3 regions of the Lactococcus sp. LG606 genome follow, and region 3 is predicted to be linked to each of the others. Evidence: riboswitches for the same ligand, from Rfam matches in the RefSeq annotation. Region 3 holds a riboswitch; each other region holds the start of a gene.
The links. Region 3 has a riboswitch for lysine ahead of J0J35_RS06430 (diaminopimelate decarboxylase). Riboswitches for the same ligand answer to the same signal wherever they lie in the genome.
Positions count from the first base shown of each region.

Region 1: linked by a shared signal. The riboswitch ahead of J0J35_RS00300 (ABC transporter permease subunit) and the one ahead of J0J35_RS06430 (diaminopimelate decarboxylase) in region 3 are both predicted to bind lysine.
Region 2: linked by a shared signal. The riboswitch ahead of J0J35_RS08220 (amino acid permease) and the one ahead of J0J35_RS06430 (diaminopimelate decarboxylase) in region 3 are both predicted to bind lysine.

Region 1 is NZ_CP071301.1:50,734-56,730, reverse strand. Features, by position in the region: gene murG (undecaprenyldiphospho-muramoylpentapeptide beta-N-acetylglucosaminyltransferase) at 1-27, opposite strand, end outside; gene murD (UDP-N-acetylmuramoyl-L-alanine--D-glutamate ligase) at 29-1,390, opposite strand; gene J0J35_RS00305 (amino acid ABC transporter ATP-binding protein) at 1,530-2,267, opposite strand; gene J0J35_RS00300 (ABC transporter permease subunit) at 2,268-3,839, opposite strand; lysine riboswitch at 3,928-4,095, opposite strand; gene J0J35_RS00295 (HAMP domain-containing histidine kinase) at 4,229-5,719, opposite strand; gene J0J35_RS00290 (response regulator transcription factor) at 5,807-5,997, opposite strand, start outside.
Region 2 is NZ_CP071301.1:1,665,831-1,671,827, reverse strand. Features, by position in the region: gene J0J35_RS08230 (hypothetical protein) at 1-78, shown strand, start outside; gene dnaX (DNA polymerase III subunit gamma/tau) at 91-1,749, shown strand; gene J0J35_RS08220 (amino acid permease) at 1,781-3,244, opposite strand; lysine riboswitch at 3,320-3,496, opposite strand; gene J0J35_RS08215 (hypothetical protein) at 3,712-3,924, shown strand; gene rpsF (30S ribosomal protein S6) at 4,110-4,403, shown strand; gene ssb (single-stranded DNA-binding protein) at 4,441-4,935, shown strand; gene rpsR (30S ribosomal protein S18) at 5,055-5,300, shown strand; gene J0J35_RS08195 (metallophosphoesterase) at 5,409-5,997, shown strand, end outside.
Region 3 is NZ_CP071301.1:1,296,425-1,302,421, forward strand. Features, by position in the region: gene J0J35_RS06430 (diaminopimelate decarboxylase) at 137-1,396, opposite strand; lysine riboswitch at 1,763-1,935, opposite strand; gene J0J35_RS06440 (pyridoxal phosphate-dependent aminotransferase) at 2,201-3,364, shown strand; gene J0J35_RS06445 (glutamate decarboxylase) at 3,518-4,918, opposite strand; gene gadC (glutamate:gamma-aminobutyrate antiporter) at 4,940-5,997, opposite strand, start outside.

The sequences.
Region 1 (5,997 bases), 940 kb from region 3:
TCCGCCTCCAGTTACAATAATTTTCATACTATTTCCATTCACCTTTCAATTCTTCGAAAGCTTTAATAAACATATCCCCACGTTCTTCAAAGGTCTTGTACTGATCCCAGCTGGCACAAGCAGGACTAAGTAAAATAGTGTCCCCCTCTTCCGTCTTATTAAAGATTGCTTTAAGAGCTGTTGCGACATTTTCACTGTGGAGTGTTGGAATCTGCAAGCGATCTGCAAGATCTTGCAGCTTTGGTGCAGTCTCCCCAAAAAGAACCATACCTTTAATCCCTGTTACAGAATCCGCAAGGTCTTCAAAGCCATTTCCACGGTCTAGTCCGCCAGCTAAGAGCCATAAGCGACTATTTTCAAAACCTGACAAAGCTTTTTCTGTTGCCAGTATATTTGTGGCCTTGCTATCATTGTAGACTTTACGTCCTGCAAGTTCACCAAGATACTGCAAGCGATGTTTCACACCCGAAAAGCTTGTCAGCACTTCAATAATTGCATGATTTTTAGCACCCGAAAGCTTGGCAACAGCTATTGCTGCCAGAGCATTCTCTAAATTATGTTCCCCAGGCAAAGCTAGGTCATCTGCATCCATGATGAATTCATCACGAAAATAAAGTTTACCTTCCAGCGCATAAGCACCATCAACTTTATTTTCAGTTGCAAATGGCACAACTCGAGCTGCTGTATGCTCTGCTAGAGCACGACATTTTTCCTGATTAAAGTTGAGAATAAGGTATTGCTCAGAAGTTAAGTTTTCTTGAATCCGCCATTTGGCAGCTTCATAAGCTTCTTGAGAGCCATGGTAATCTAAATGCGATGAAAAGATATTGGTAATGAGAGCGATTTGAGGCTTGAAGTCTACAATTCCCATCAGTTGAAAACTTGAGAGTTCCATTACCAAAGTATCTTGAGCACTCGCTTGGGCAGCTACTTCAGAAGCGGGAAAACCAATATTTCCTGCTAATTTTGCAGACTGACCATCCGCATTTAAAATATCTGCTATCAGCGTTGTTGTTGTTGTCTTACCATTGGTTCCAGTAATCCCAATAATTGGAGCTTCCGAAACAAGATAAGCAAGTTCAACTTCTGTAACAATTGGAATCTTTTTATCCAATGCTTTCTTTATCATTGGGTTATCATAACGAATACCTGGATTTTTTACCATAAAATCAAAATCTTCGTCTAAAAGTTCAAGGGGATGGCTACCACAGATAACTTCAATGCCTTCTTCCAAGAGGGCTTGCGCGGCAGGGTTTTCTTCAAAAGCCTTTCCGTCATTTACAGTTACGTGTGCACCTAGAGTATGAAGCAAGCGGGCTGCAGCTTCTCCTGATTTTGCTAATCCGAGGATGAGTACTTTTTTTTCTTCAAAAGTTTTGATTTTTTTCATTGTTCCTATTCTTTCTACTTCCCTCTATTTTACCGCTATTTACCTATTTTTTCAATATAGAGTTTGTATTTGAAAGTTTTACTGTGAAAATAAGAGGTCTTTTGCAAAGAAAAAAAGAGCATAAGCTTGCTCTTTTTATTTAAGCTTTCAAGAAGCGTGAAAGGAAAGCTCGCGTCCGCTCTTCTTTCGGAGCTCCGAAGATTTCCGCTGGCCGTCCTTCTTCAGCAATAACCCCTTTATCCATGAAAATTACACGATCACTTACATCACGCGCGAATTCCATTTCATGTGTAACGATAACCATTGTTAAGCCTGTTTCAGCCAGTCCTTTCATTGTCTGTAAGACTTCGCCTACCATTTCAGGATCAAGCGCTGAAGTCGGCTCGTCAAATAATATCACATCTGGATTCATAGAAATCGCACGAGCAATCGCCACACGTTGTTTTTGTCCGCCGGAGAGTTGTGCAGGTTTGGCATTAGCAAAGCTTGCCATGCCCACTTTTTCCAGATTCTCGAGCGCAATAGTCCGAGCTTCTTCTTGGCTTTTTTTCAATACTGTAACTTGCCCAGCCATAACATTTTCGATAACATTCATATTGTTAAACAAGTTGAAGCTTTGGAAAACCATGCCCAGATGCGTGCGATATTTAGGAATATCGAAGCCTTTTGCTAAAACATTTTCACCTTTATAAATTATTTCCCCACCAGATGGCTTCTCCAATAAATTGATTGAACGAAGTAATGTCGATTTACCACTTCCAGATGAACCAATAATCGAAATAACTTCGCCTTGATTTACCGTTAAGTGAATGTCTTTTAACACTTCATTACTGCCAAATGATTTTTTTAAATGATTGATTTCTAAGATTGCTGTCATTTAAGCGTCCCCCGGTTCTTGTACTTGCATTTGATTTTGGATTGGGACGTAAGCGTCTGGTCCATCCATTTTTCTTTCTACAAAGCGTAGAATACGTGTTACTGTAAATGTTAAGACAAAGTAAATTGCACAGATGACAGCAAAGGTTTGGAAATACATAAAGTTTTGTTGCGCCACTGTTGTCCCTTGGAAAAAGAGCTCAGTTACTGAAATTACAGATAAGACTGATGTATCTTTGATATTAATGACAAATTCATTTCCTGTTGCTGGAAGAATATTTCGCAAGACTTGTGGTAAAACAACCTTGCGCATAGTTTGCCCATGCGTCATTCCGATAGCTTGCGCGGCTTCAAATTGCCCTTGATCCACAGAGAAAATACCGCCACGTACAATCTCCGACATATAAGCACCTGTATTGATGGACACAATAATTAGCGCAGCTAAGGTCCGATCCAAACTCAAGCCAAAAGCTAGAGCTGTTCCATAGTAAAGCACCATTGCTTGAACAATCATTGGTGTACCACGGAAAATTTCAATATAAGCTGAAATAAGCCAGCCAAATACTTTATGTAAAAAGGCTAAAAATTTATTACTAATTTCTGGAATAGTACGATAAACACCAATAAGAAGACCTAAAACCGTACCAATAATCGTACCAATCAAAGAGATGAATAAGGTCATCCCTGTACCATTAAGAAACTGTTTGCCGTTATCTCTTACAATACTGATAATTTGATCATACCAAGCGCCTTGTGTTTTAGCTTCTGGTTGAGCAGCAATCATTTCATCCATCAGTTCTTTTTGGTCTTGAGGTGTAAAACCTGTCAAAAAGCTATTAATTACAGGTAAGTTGGGATCATTTTTACGTAAACCTACTGCGACTGTTGTATCATCAGAGTTTGTGACAAAACCTTTTCCTTCGCCAAATTCAATCATTTTGAAGTCTGGATTTGCTTTCTCTGCTGTCACTCCTTCGGGACGTTCAGCTACATAACCATCGATGGCTCCACTTTGTAAAGCCACACGCATGCTTGAAAAATCTTTCATTGCTGTTTGCTTGTTAACACTTTCAATCTGGTCAATCATGTTATAGTGAAAAGTTCCCAGCTGAGCAGTGATTTTTGCACCAGAGAAGTCTGCTAAACTCGATGCTTGAGCAAAGGGACCGCCACTTTTGACCATCATTACAAGGTTAGATGTGTAATACGGTTCTGAAAAGGCGATTTGTTCTCTACGTTCCGCAGTTGGCGACATTCCTGCAATAATGCCATCGATTTTTCCGGATTTTAGAGCTGGCAGCAAGCCATCCCAACTTGATTTGACGATTACTAATTCTTTATTTAACTTATCAGCAAGTTTTTTTGCAACTTGTACATCGTAACCATTAGCCCATTGACCATCTACACCATCAATAGGGACAGCACCGTTGCTATCATCATATTGTGTCCAGTTAAAAGGGGCATATGCAGCTTCCATTCCGACACGGAACTGTTCTGCACTCACTTTTGAACTACCGATAAATAATACCGTAAACAACGTCGCGACAAGTAAGAATAAGTTTGTTCTTCTCATAATACTCTCTCTTTCATTTTTCCAAATAAAAAGCAACCTTTACACAGAGAGGTTGCTAAACGTTGTACGTGATTCATATTATCAGTAAGTAACGAATAGCACTCCGCAAAACTGCGACAGTTCAGCAAGTATCCCTTGCTGCCCCAACAAACTCACTTGGACGAGTGAATTCATTTCGGCAATGTCTCCTCCGTTTTACTTCAACGCTTGTCCAGCTCAGTAAAACTTCCTATTCATTGCGACCTCTATCATTTTATTTGTATATTGTATTTTAAATCTTAACCTTTTTTTAAACGAATGTCAACAATTTTCTCGAATTATCAAAAAACTCAAGAAATAAGATTAAAAGCCCAATAAGTACTTTTATATAATCACTAGATTTTTTATGTTTATTTAATCTTAGGAATTTTTAAAGTAAATTTCGATCCTTCGCCTACAATGGAAGTCACACTGACATCCCCGTCATAGTTTTCCACTATGCGTTGGATAATAGACAGACCAAGACCTGTTCCACCTATATCTCGATTTCGTGCTTTATCGGCACGGAAAAAGCGCTCAAAGACATGTTTTAAATCTTCTTGACTAATGCCATAGCCACGATCCTCAACTGTTGTAATAATGTATTTGTCATCTTCTTCTAGATGGATTTTCACTTCTTGGCGATCTTTAGGCGAGTATTTTATCGCATTATCAATCAAAATTTTTAAGCCTTGTTCATAATGGTTGGGATAAATATGAGCCAAACTACCCGGCGTCAAGTAATTCTCAACAGTTAAATTTAAATCAGGATGAATAAGGAGAAAGTTTTTCTTAAGAAAATTAGAAACTTCTGTTGGATCACAGATCAGATCTTCATCTTGAAAATCAATGCTTTCAAGACGGGCCAATGCAAGCATCTCCTCTAACATCGTTCTCATCGTGCTAACTTCTTCTATACTGGCCTGTAAAGACTCCTCAAGCACTTCAGGATCATTTTTCCCCCATCGATTCAAGAGATTCAAATGACCATCTAAAACTGCAAGTGGCGTACGTAGCTCGTGACTGACATCAGAAACAAAACGTTTCTGCTGATCAACGTAATCGTTAAGCTTAATCATCATGTCGTTATAAACAGTCGCCAGTTCTTCAATTTCATCGCCTGTTTGAATCACTACAGGTTTGAAATCCGCCTTCAAATTATTGGCACGTGTAGTAATCGCATCGTGCAAACGCTCTAGAGGCTTGATATAGCGACTTGCCATAAAATAACCGACAAACTGAGCAATAAAGAGAGCAATAATTTCTAAGATAATCAGGGCAATCAGCAGCTTTGTTCGCACGCTGTAATAATAACTCATATCATAGAAAGCCTGCACATAGCCAATCAGTTTCCCTGTTTTCTTAGAATGAACGGGTCGTTCAACCAAATAACCAGAATATTCACCAAATGTACGTACAGCATGAGTAGAATCCCCCACATCTTTCCTTAGCGGGAAACCATACGAATTGGTCGAATAAATCAAATTTTCACCGACATCAAAGACATAAAAAGACTTCCTAGAACCAATCATACTTCCAAGTGTTTCTAGCTCATTTTCTTTTCCCTGACTGGATGCTGTGTAGTCTTTGGCATAAGCCAAATAATTCGCAAGATTGTCCTCCGACAGTTTGCTTTCCGATTGGGACAAACTTTGCTCAACATTGTCCAGAGCTTTCATCATGTCCTCTTTTTCAGAATTGATGAAGGTTGTTATGGTCAGTTGATAAACTAATACTGTAAAAATAGTGAAGGTTATAAAACAAAAAATCGTATTTGCAAAGGCCCAACGTAGCATGATGCTTCGCTTACGCTCGGGCAGATTTTCTGCTTTTTTCTTCTTCGAATCAAAAAATTTTACCATGTCGCATTTTTCTATTTCTTTACATCGCCATAAAAGGAATAAATCTAGTGGCAAAGCCACTAGAAATCTTCTTATATATTCCCTATATTATTTGCGGTCACGCATGACATATCCCATACCACGAACCGTTTGAATATAACTTTCGCGGCCTTCCACGTCAATTTTGTTACGCAAATAGCGGATATAAACGTCAACAACGTTTGTTTCTGTACCTTCTTCGTAACCCCATACTTCAGAAACCAAGTATTCGCGTGTTACGACATCACCCACATTTTGCA
Region 2 (5,997 bases), 370 kb from region 3:
CAGTCCATACTGGCGCGTGATGTTCTTTTCCGAATCAATGAAGAGCTCGGTCTTGGCGCAGAGCCAGACCTTTATTAGAAGGAATGAAAAATGGCTTACCAAGCTTTATATAGAAAATACCGTAGTCAAAGATTTGATGAGATGGTTGGCCAAGAAGTGGTGGCCACAACCTTAAAGAATGCTATCGTTAATGGGCAGATTTCCCACGCTTATCTTTTTAGTGGTCCACGTGGGACAGGAAAAACTTCCGCGGCAAAAATTTTTGCCAAAGCAATTAACTGCCCTAATCAGAAAGAGGGAGAGCCTTGTAACACTTGTGATATTTGTCAAGCTATTACCCAAGGCAGCCTTGAAGATGTGATTGAACTTGATGCTGCTTCGAATAATGGGGTTGACGAAATCCGTGAGATTCGAGATAAATCAACCTATGCAGCCAGTCGCGCAACTTATAAGGTTTATATTATCGATGAGGTTCATATGCTTTCAACGGGAGCATTCAACGCTTTACTGAAAACCTTGGAAGAGCCTACAGATAATGTTGTCTTTGTTTTAGCAACAACTGAGCTTCAAAAAATTCCGGCAACAATTATTAGTCGTGTGCAAAGATTTGCTTTTAAAGCTATCACAACAAATGATATTCGTCAGCACTTAGCAGAAGTTTTAGCTGATGAGAAGATTGAGTTTGAAGATGCGGCACTTGATGTCATTGCAAAATCTGCCGAGGGAGGAATGCGTGATGCCTTGAGTTTATTGGATCAGGCCTTAAGTTTTTCTGATGGCAAGCTTGCAGAGAAGGATGCTCTTTTAGTGACAGGCTCCATTGCCAATGAAGCGCTTGTCTCTTATGTTGCAGCATTGATCGCTTCAGATGGACCAACTGCACTTGATGCTTTGGAGAAAATCTTTCTTGAAGGTAAAAATATGTTACGTTTTACGGAAGATCTCTTAACTTATTTCCGTGATTTGCTTTTGCGGGAAAATAATGAAATCCCACGACCTCGTCTTTACCAATGGATCAATATTGCGATTGAGTCTCTGAAAATTATTAAAGAAACAACACAGAGTAAAATTGCTGCTGATGTGATGACGATGCGTCTTGTAGATGCAGGTGCTTATTCTTCTGCGGAAGATAAGGAAGTTCCGGAAAGTTTGAACCATGAGCTTCAGGCTTTAAAAGCAGAAGTTGCAGAGCTAAAAGCTAAAGTGGCAGAAACGGGCAGCCAAACGGTGGTATCCACTGTCAGTCAAGAAGTTCAAATTAAGCAGCAAGTGAAAACGAAAACAGTCACCGAAAAGTACACTGTAAATCAAGATTTGGTTTTTAAAGCTTTAAAGGAAGCGACCAACGAAGCTCGTCAAGCAGTTTTTGGTGCATGGCCTGAGATTGTTTCCAGCTTTACCAAACCTTCAGACCGTGCCTTAATCAATAATACTGCCCCCGTGGCAGCCTCAAGCAATTTTGTGGTAGTTACTTTTCCTCATGGTAATTTAGCAAAGCGTGTTACGGAAAATGAAAACCTACAATTAACTTTTGGCAATTTAATGTCATCAATATTGGGATTTTCGCCTGAGATTATTGCTTTAGCAGAGCAAGATTGGCAGGCTGTACGTCAAGAGTATGTCTTAAGCCTTAAAAAAGGGGAGCAGCATGTTACAAAAGATACGGAATCTGAGCCAGAAGAAGAAGAAGTTCTTGTAAGTAAGGCCAAAGAATTTTTTGGTGAAAAAGTGAAGATAATCAACGACTAAAAAAACGCCTTATGGCGTTTTTATATTCGTTTTAATCAATATCACGGCTTAAATCAACTTCTTCAAGCGGAATAAGTTTTGTTTTCTTCACGATTTTGTAAGAGAAATATAAAATCAAGAAGAGAGGTAAAGCAAGGTAGGTTGTAATGATGCTTTGCGCATTCATCGTTACGGTAGTAATTTGCCCGATAACGATAATGATTGAAAGAATAAGAGCGATGATTGGCCCAATAGGGAACCATTTAGCATGGTAGCCTAACTCAGAAAGTTTGTGACCTTGTTTAATAAAAGCACGGCGGAAGCGGAAATGACAGATAGCAATTCCAATCCAAGCCAAGAAACCAGATAAACCGGAAGCAGCGACCAAATAGAAATAAATCTCAGTTCCGAAGATACTTGTTAAGAAGGCCAAAAGACCGATGGCAACAGTCGCTAAAATTGCATAAATTGGTACCCCGTTGCTTGTATTTGTTTTAGCGAAGATTTTCGGTGCATGCCCCTCTTTTGCCATACCAAAAAGCATGCGAGAAGCAGCATATAACCAAGAATTGGCAGATGAAATAACCGAGGTTAAGATGACAGCATTCATAACGGATGCAGCAGCAGCTAAGCCAGCACGTTCAAATACCAAGGTAAATGGAGAAACGGTAATGTCGCTTTGGGTTGCTGCACGGAGAAGACTTGGGTCTTTATAGTAAACCAAGGCACCGATTACGAATATTGAGAGGAAATAGAAAATAATAATCCGCCAAAAGACTTGTTTAATCGCTGAGGGTACATTTTTCTCAGGGTTTTCTGACTCGCCGGCTGCGATACCAACGATTTCTGTACCTTGGAAAGAGAAGCCTGCAATCATGAAGACAGCAATCATACCTCCAATACCCCCGACAAAACCATGATTTCCTCCAGCAGAAAGATTGCGTGCCACATCTGGCTTATAACTCATAACTCCAAAAATTGTTGCGAGACCAATCACGATAAAGGCGATAACAGCGATGACTTTAATTGTCGCCATCCAAAATTCTGCTTCACCATAAGCTTTAGCTGAAATGAGGTTAACCAAGAGGATGAGCGCAATCACAATAGTCGACCATATCCATGTGGGCACATGGGGCAACCAGAACTGCATAATAACACCAACTGTAGCTGCCTCAACCGCTACAGTAATTGCTGAGTTAAACCAATAGTTCCATCCCATAGCGAAGCCGAAAGCTTTATCTACATAACGGTCAGCGAAAGAAGCAAAAGAGCCTGATACTGGAAGATAGGAAGCCATTTCACCTAAAGACGTCATAAGGAAGAAAACCATGAGCCCAATGGCGACATAGGCAACTAACGCGCCTAAAGGTCCAGCTTGAGAAATCGTTGCGCCTGATGCAACAAATAGCCCGGTACCAATAGTTCCTCCTAAGGCAATCATTGTTAAGTGACGATGTTTAAGGCCACGTTTAACTTGCGTGGATGGCGTGGCCTCATTATTTGAAGTATTATCCATTACTTCTCTCCTAAATTTATAAATATTAATACAAAAAGCAATCCCTAGAGATTGCTAAACGTCAGAAAGATCTTTCATCCGAATAGCGCATCATGGTCATAGTTAGACCACGACAGTTTAACAGGTATTTCCCGCTAAACCAAGAAAAGTCGGTGAGCATAACTTTTCTTTCGGCAACCGCTCCTGGGCTAAACTTCTCAGCATGCTCTAGCTCTGCTTAGCTTATTATTGGTTGCGACCTCTATCGTTTATTAAGTATTTATGAATATTTTAGATTAATTTGAGAGGGATGTCAAGGACGAGCCTGCTAGATTTGAATAATTATACACGTTGTTGTTTAAAATTACAGATTTTTTTAATGTTTAGCCATTAAAAATCTAGACATTTGTTTTAGAGATTAAAAAGAGTTATAGTATAAGAAGAGATGATTGCGTTTTCATCTCAATTATATCTGGAGGTGGTTTTCAATGACGTTTACCCCAAAATATGTATCTCCAACTTACGCGGGAGAAAAAATAGTATGCGTAACCCGTAGCCAGGAAGGGGAAATCTCCCACTTATACCAGCGCTTTGATAGCCGTTGCAAGTTGCATTTTATCGTGAAAAAGCTTGGCTATTATCAATCGAAAGAAGGTGAGTATCGCTACATTCCAGCTAATGTGCTTGATGTAGTCGCTTAATAATAAAAAATGATGAGAAATCTTCTGCAGAGGCAGAGGGTTATTTTTTATTTTATAATAGAATAAATAAGATAAATCAACTTGCAAAATGTAGCTAAATTTGATAGAATATATACTTGTGAGTAAAAACTCATAACTTACACAGGCTCCAACCTGTGTCATTAGTCCAAAAGGAGGAAAAATCAATGACAAAATACGAAATTCTTTATATTATTCGTCCAAACATTGAAGAAGAAGCAAAGAAAGCCCTCGTTGAACGTTTCGATAGTATCTTGACTGACAACGGTGCTGCTAATCTTGAGTCTAAAGACTGGGAAACACGCAAACTCGCTTACGAAATTCAAGACTTCCGCGAAGGTATCTACCACATCGTAACTCTTGAAGCTGCTACTGATTCAGAAGCTTTGAGCGAATTTGACCGTCTTGCTAAGATTAACGGCGACATTCTTCGTCACATGATCACTAAAGTAGAAGCTTAATTCTAGTTTAGCTGGACAAATTTAAAGGAGAAGCATCATGATTAATAATGTTGTTTTGGTCGGACGCGTTGTGCGTGACCCTGAACTGCGATACACACCGCAAAATACTGCGGTTGCTACATTTACGATTGCTGTTAACCGTCGTTTTAAAAACGCGCAAGGCGAACGTGAAGCTGATTTCATTAACTGTGTCATCTGGCGCCAATCTGCTGAAAACTTGGCAAATTGGGCTAAAAAAGGTGCCTTGATTGGTGTAACAGGTAGTATTCAAGTGCGAAATTATGAGAACAAAGAAGGTCAACGTGTTTACGTGACTGAAGTATTGGCTGATAACTTCCAAATGCTTGAAAGTCGTGCCGCACGTGAAGGTGGCTCTGGTTCATATTCTGCACCACAGCAACAACAATCACAAAATCGTCCTTTTGCTGGCTCTAACAGCTCAGCAGGAAATTCAACACCTGATTTTGGTCGTGATGCAGATCCATTTGGTGGCTCACCAATGGAAATCTCAGATGATGATCTTCCATTCTAATAAGTAAGGCAGCTGTACAAGGCAGTCTATCTGAGCCCTATTCGTTGAGTATAAAAGCGGTATCCGTATTGACTTTTCTACTCAACAACATCATACAATAATATAAGGAGAAACACACTATGGCTTTTCAAAAACGTGGTGGCTTCAAACGCCGTAAAAAAGTTGACTTTATCGCAGCTAACAAAATCGAAGTTGTTGATTATAAAGACACTGAACTCTTAAAACGTTTTATCTCAGAACGTGGTAAAATCTTGCCACGTCGCGTAACTGGTACTTCAGCTAAAAACCAACGTAAAGTGGTTACAGCTATCAAACGCGCACGTGTTATGGCTCTCTTGCCATTCGTAGCTTCTGACGAAAACTAAGAAATAACTAGGCACCTTCGGGTGTTTTTTTGTTACGTGCTTTGATACAATAAGGAGCGTGAATCTCATTATGAAGAATAAAAAATCTGAATATGGTAAAATAAAGCAATGACATGGATTATAATTTTACTTTTCTGCCTTTTGGCTTATGGTCTTTTCGTTGAACCGCATTTGATGCGTGTGCGACAAGTGAAAATTTCAAACACAGCCGGGCTGAAAGTTGCACACTTTACCGATACACATTTTAATTGGCACACACATCCACGCCGCTTTTTTAAATTTTCAAAACACATAGATAAAACACAACCTGACTTGATCTTGTTCACAGGCGACTTATTTGATAAAGTCGATTGGGCGCAAGCGCATGATGTTGATAAGGTAAAAGAAATTTTAGCAAAACTTGAAGCACCATTAGGAAAATTTGCGATTTTGGGTAATCATGATTTTTCGCATGAAGGGGATGCTAACTATATAAGAACTTTTCTAAAGGAAGCAGGTTTTACTGTACTTACTAACCAATCACTCATGTCAGGGACAGTAGCATTAACCGGACTTGATGATTTACGTGAAGGACAACCAAATTTTAGTATGGTCCCTGAGCAAGGAAAGTTTTCGATTTTAATGATTCATGAGCCGGATACGATTTTACAAGTAGAATTTCCTGAAAAATATGATTTAGTCGTTGCAGGACATAGCC
Region 3 (5,997 bases):
TTTCTTTCTCTTGAAAAACATCTCCTCTTCGCCTTGTTCTTATTCCACTCCTTTAATTTGTATCCAAATATTATTTATGATTTTATCAGTGGTTAGAAGTAAAAGCTGTTACAAGCATTCACCAGCTAATTCTCGGTTAGATTTCAAACTCAAAGTCATCCAATGTTGCAAAATAGTCTTCAGGTCGCTCTGCCCGTCGAATCATACGTGTGCTCCCATCTTTCTGAAGCAATAATTCGGCACTTCGTAATTTTGCATTATACTGATATCCCATCGAAAAACCATGCGCACCTGTGTCATGAATGACTAATAGGTCTCCCTCATCAATCACAGGAAGTTCGCGCTGCCTGGCAAATTTATCATTGTTTTCACATAATGAACCTGTCACGTCAACAATTTCTTTCACTTTATCTTCCTCCTTTCCTATAACAGTAATATGATGATAAGCATCATAAAATGCTGGTCTCATCAGATTAACTGCGCTCGCATCCACACCAATATACGTCCGATAGGTTTGCTTTCTATGCAAGACACGTGTGACCAGTAAGCCATGAGGCGCCAACATAAAGCGTCCCAGTTCCGTATAAATTTTGACTTCTCCTAGGCCATTGGCAGTTAGAACTTCATCATAAACACGATGTACTCCTTCGCCAATGACAGCAATATCGTTAGGAGCTTCATCCGGACGATAATTAACGCCGATACCACCAGAAAGATTTATAAAATCAAGAGAAACGCCTGTTTTTTCACGAATTTCAAGTGCTAATTCAAATAATTGCTGTGCTAATTTTGGATAATATTCATTTGTCACAGTATTTGAAGCCAAAAAGCTATGCATTCCAAATTTCTTCACACCCAACTTTTGCAAATCTCTAATTCCCTGAATTAGTTGGGCTTTTGTCATTCCAAATTTTGATTCTTCAGGATTATCCATAATTTTGGTACCCATTGTAAAAACTCCACCAGGGTTATAGCGTAAGCTCATTGTTTCGGGAAATTCAAATCCTGCCAATGTGGATAAAAATTCAATATGGTTGTATGCATCAATATTAATCGTAGCCCCTAGCTTTTTGGCTAATAAAAATTCTTCAGCTGGAGTGTCATTTGATGAAAACATAATTTCAGACTTATCAAAACCACATTTATTTGCCAGTATAAGTTCAACATAGCTCGCGCAATCAGCTCCACAGCCTTCTTCTTGCAAAATTTTCAAAATTGCAGGCGTTGGTGTAGCTTTCACCGCAAAGAATTCTTTGAAACCTTTATTCCAAGAAAATGCTGTGTTTAGCGCCCTTGCTTTTTCACGAATTCCGTGCTCGTCATATAAATGAAATGGTGTCGGAAATTCTGCAGTAATTTTATCTAATTGATCTTTAGTAATAAATGGTACTTTCATTTCATGCTCCTGTGGACTTGCTATGCAAATCTTTATCTGAAGATTTCGGTAGTTTCAATGCTATGGAGGCTTGTCAAAAATTGCAACTGAAAGAAGGAAGATTTTACTTTTAGTCTACCAAATGATATTTTTTCCCATCTCAATCTTTAACTCTGTCTCCAGTGCCCTTCGACCACTGATATAATGAGTTTCGATGTAAGAAGCAGAGTTTTTCTTATTCGTTGACTCGCTAAAACATTATTCTATCGTTGTCGCGCTTCAACCTACAAACTCACATCGTATAAAAACAAAAGGCACTTGTAAGTACAAGCGCCTTTTATGTCGTCATGAAAATAGAGTTAAAAAAGAATTCTATATTATTCGGTTCGATCACTTAGCGCCAGACTTATTCAAGTCCGAGTGGTATAGGTGTTTCCTATACCCCCACGCTAGCCAGATGCCTCTGTTGCTAACGTTCGGCAATGATTACCTTTCGTACACGGTCGTCGGATGCCTCCTCTCGTGTAGTACTCATTTGCATTGCTACCTCTAATTTATTTTTCACAATTATAATATTTTCAGTATTGTTTGTCAATTGAAAACTTTTCAAATTTTTGGTATTGACTTATTTTTTTCTTTAAAACTGCTTTAAATCAAGGTTTACAAGGTGTATTTTTTCTCTGAACTTCTGAACCTCCAAAATATTTTGCAACATTGTTTTGTGAATTTTTAAAATAAAATGCTATAATACAAATTTAAAACGACGAATATACGGAGTTTTTGCTTGAAGCCAACTTTAACTATTGACCTGCGGAGGTGCTATGTATGGATTTATCAAATAAATTTAACACTAATCTTGGAAAAATTGAAATTTCTAAAATTCGTGAATTTGATCAGGAAATCTCCAAAATACCGAATGTTTTGAAATTAACACTTGGTGAACCAGATTTTCCGACACCTGAACATATCAAAAAAGCTGCAATTGATGCGATTGATGCCGATGAAAGTCATTATACTGGCATGCGTGGCCTGATTGAACTCCGTCATGCAGCCAGTCAATTTGTAGCTGAAAAATACAATTTGCATTACGATGCTGAAACAGAAATTTTGACCACAGTTGGTGTCACAGAGGCGATTGCTACTTGTCTCCTTTCAATTATTGAACCTGGCGATAAAGTTCTAATCCCAGCACCTGCTTACCCAGGTTATGCGCCTGTAGTAAGCTTAGCTGGCGGTCAATTGGTCGAGATTGATACCACAACTGATAAATTTGTCTTAACTCCTGAAAAACTTGAACAAGTATTGAACGAAACCGAGAATATCAAGGCTATCATCCTTAATTATCCTTCAAATCCAACGGGCATAACTTACACTCATGCCCAACTTAAAACACTTGCTGAAATCATCAAAAAACATGAAATTTTTGTCCTTTCTGACGAAGTTTATTCTGAAATTAACTATAGCCAACATGTACATACTTCTATTTCGACCTTTTTACGTGATCAAACTTTTGTACTTAATGGCCTTTCAAAATCACATGCGATGACGGGTTGGCGAATGGGGCTGATTTTTGCAGAAAAATACTTGATTGATCAGCTTGTAAAAACACACCAATATCTGGTTACTTCTGCCTCAACACAATCGCAATGGGCAGCAGTTGAAGCTCTGAGTAAAGGAAAAAATGATGCTGAGCTAATGAAAGTCGAATACCTCAAACGGCGGAATTACATTATTGAGAAAATGACTGAACTTGGCTTTGAAATTATCAAGCCAGACGGGGCTTTCTATATTTTTGCCAAAATTCCAGCAGAATATAACAGCAATTCTTTTGAATTTTTATATGATTTTGCAAAGAAAAAACATGTAGCATTCATTCCAGGATCAGCCTTTGGTCAATATGGTGAAGGTTATGTCCGTTTGTCCTATGCAGCTTCAATGGAAGTGATTGAGATTGCTATGGAGAGATTGAAAGAATATCTTTCGGAATAACTTACTATTATGCTTGTGCTATACTCAGAGTTTATCTTTGCTTTAATGTAAATCTTCTCAAAAAAGACGAGAAAAATCTCGTCTTTTTTGTTATGTATTCATTCTTGTTATTAATTAACGAAAATAGGTTTGGCTTGTAAAAAAGAGATTGTTTTAATGTGTAAATCCATATACTTTATTTTTAGGATTATTATGGTATTTAAGATGTGCCTTATTCAAAAATTCAATAGCTTCTTGCATATCTTGCACGTAATTGTATGCCATATTCATTCCAAAATCCGCTCGAATTACTATCCGTTGTATAATATTATCCTCTAAGTTTTTTGGTAAAGGATAGGCTGGCACTTGCCATCCTTTCATTAATAAACGATCGGCTAAGTCGTATAAATCCCAGTCACAATTTCTGTCTTCTCTTAATTTATAGCATACAATTGGAAGTTGTGAACCATCATTTACAATTTCAAATAAACCTGTTTTTTCAATTGATTTTGCTAAATACATCGCTACTTTATGCGTTCTTTCATGTATAGCTTTGTATCCATCAAAACCATAGCGTACAAAATTATAATATTGTCCTATCAGCTGAGCCGCGCTATGAGAAAAGTTAATAGCCATGGTTGGTAATTCTCCTCCAAGATAGCTTACTTTAAAAATTAACTCCTCTGGTAAATATTTCTTATCACGCCATAATACCCAACCTACTCCAGGATAAACGAGACCGTACTTATGACCTGATGTATTGATGGAAATGACATTTTTTAATCGAAAATCCCACTTAAGATGTGGTTCAACAAATGGTGCATAAAGTCCACCTGAAGCAGCATCTACATGTATGTACACTTTATAATCTGTACGTTTGTTGTGTTCTTCAACTAACTTATCAAGAGCCTTGATATCGTCATATCTTCCTGTATACGTAATCCCCATAATCCCCACAATACCAATAGTATATTCATCAACATAATCCATAACCTTGTCTAGATTAATTGACATGTGGTTTTTGTCCATCGGTACTTCACGCATTTCAATATCCCAATATACACAGAATTTTTCCCAACAAACTTGATACCCAGAAGAAATAACGAGATTTGGTTTTTTAGCATTAATGTCCAAGCCTAACTTTTCTGCTCGTTTACGCCAAGAGAATTTCATTGCCATTCCTCCCAACATACAAGCTTCTGAAGAACCAATTGTTGATGTTCCCATAAACTGTTCGTTTTCACTTGCATTCCAAAGGTCAGCAATCATATTTACACAACGGTTTTCGATTTCGGTTGTTCTTGGATATTCTGATTTATCTATTGCATTTTTCTCAAGAGTTTGACTCATTAGTTTTACTGCTTCAGGTTCCATGTATGTTTGACAAAAAGTGGCTAAGTTCAACCGCGCATTCCCCTCATCTAGCATCTCATCTTGAACTAATTGGTAAGCTACCCGAGGTTCGATCGATTTTCTCCCTAATTTATATTTGGGCAAATCAACTTGCTCACTTTCGGAGCCAAATATTGGTTCTAAAAATTCTGCCTCATCACGATTTTCTTTTCCATATAACATATTTACATCCTCCAATTTTCTTTAATGTTTTAATATATGTTCTTCATTCTTTACAATATGATGCTCCCCTCGAGCTGCCGGATAAACGGCTGGATTCACTTCTCCTGCTTTGAAGTGAATTGGTTCTTCAAGAGATCCATGACTCTTTTTATCATGTAGTTCATAAATAACAAATGGTAAGATTACTGTAACAGCAAAGCTTATAAGTAATATCATTTGATAAGTTCGTGTCTCACTTTGAGCAATTGATTCCGGTGGGACAAAAGAAATTAATAAAGCAAACAGAGATAATAATAACCCTACTCCTGCAATAATTGATTTGCCTATCATTTTTCCTGGAACATTATATGTTCGTTTTAAATTCTTTTTCTTGTAGATTAAGACGAAATAGCCTAAGAAAAATAGTAGATAACCAACCAAATAGATAACTACAGTCAAAGAAATTGCTACCAAGAAGGACAAGTTATTGCCGCCACCACCAAAGGTTAAAATCGCTCCCCAAAGAGTCACGATGACACCTTGAATCATAACTAAAGGCACGGGAACATCATGGGTATTCGTTTTTCGTAAAAATTTTGGAAGTAATCCACGTTGCGCTGCTGCAAACATTCCTCGAGAAGGCCCAACTACCCATGAGCTTACTTCTCCCATTACTCCAAACGCAATCATTATTGCAATTATTTTGACCAACCAACTTAAGTGGTTATTAAAATGTAAGATCAGCGTTTGAAAAGTCTGAATCACACCAGCGCTTAAAGATAACTCTTTTTGAGGTATTACTGCAGCCACTGTAAAGCCCCCAAGGGCATCTAAAGAAATAGCTAATATTACTAATAAAACCATTGCTAAAGGATAATTTCTTTTTGGATTTTCTAACTCATTGATATGAGAAGCTGAAGCTTCAACTCCCATATAAGCTAAAATAAACGAAACAAAAACTACCAATGTTGAAAGCTGTGAAAAGTCTGGAATAAAAGCTGCCTTATTGATGGGGATTTCTATAGGATTTCCTCCTACAAAATAAGCTACTGCTAATACAAATAAGATAATGGATGGAATTACAATCCCGATTATAAATC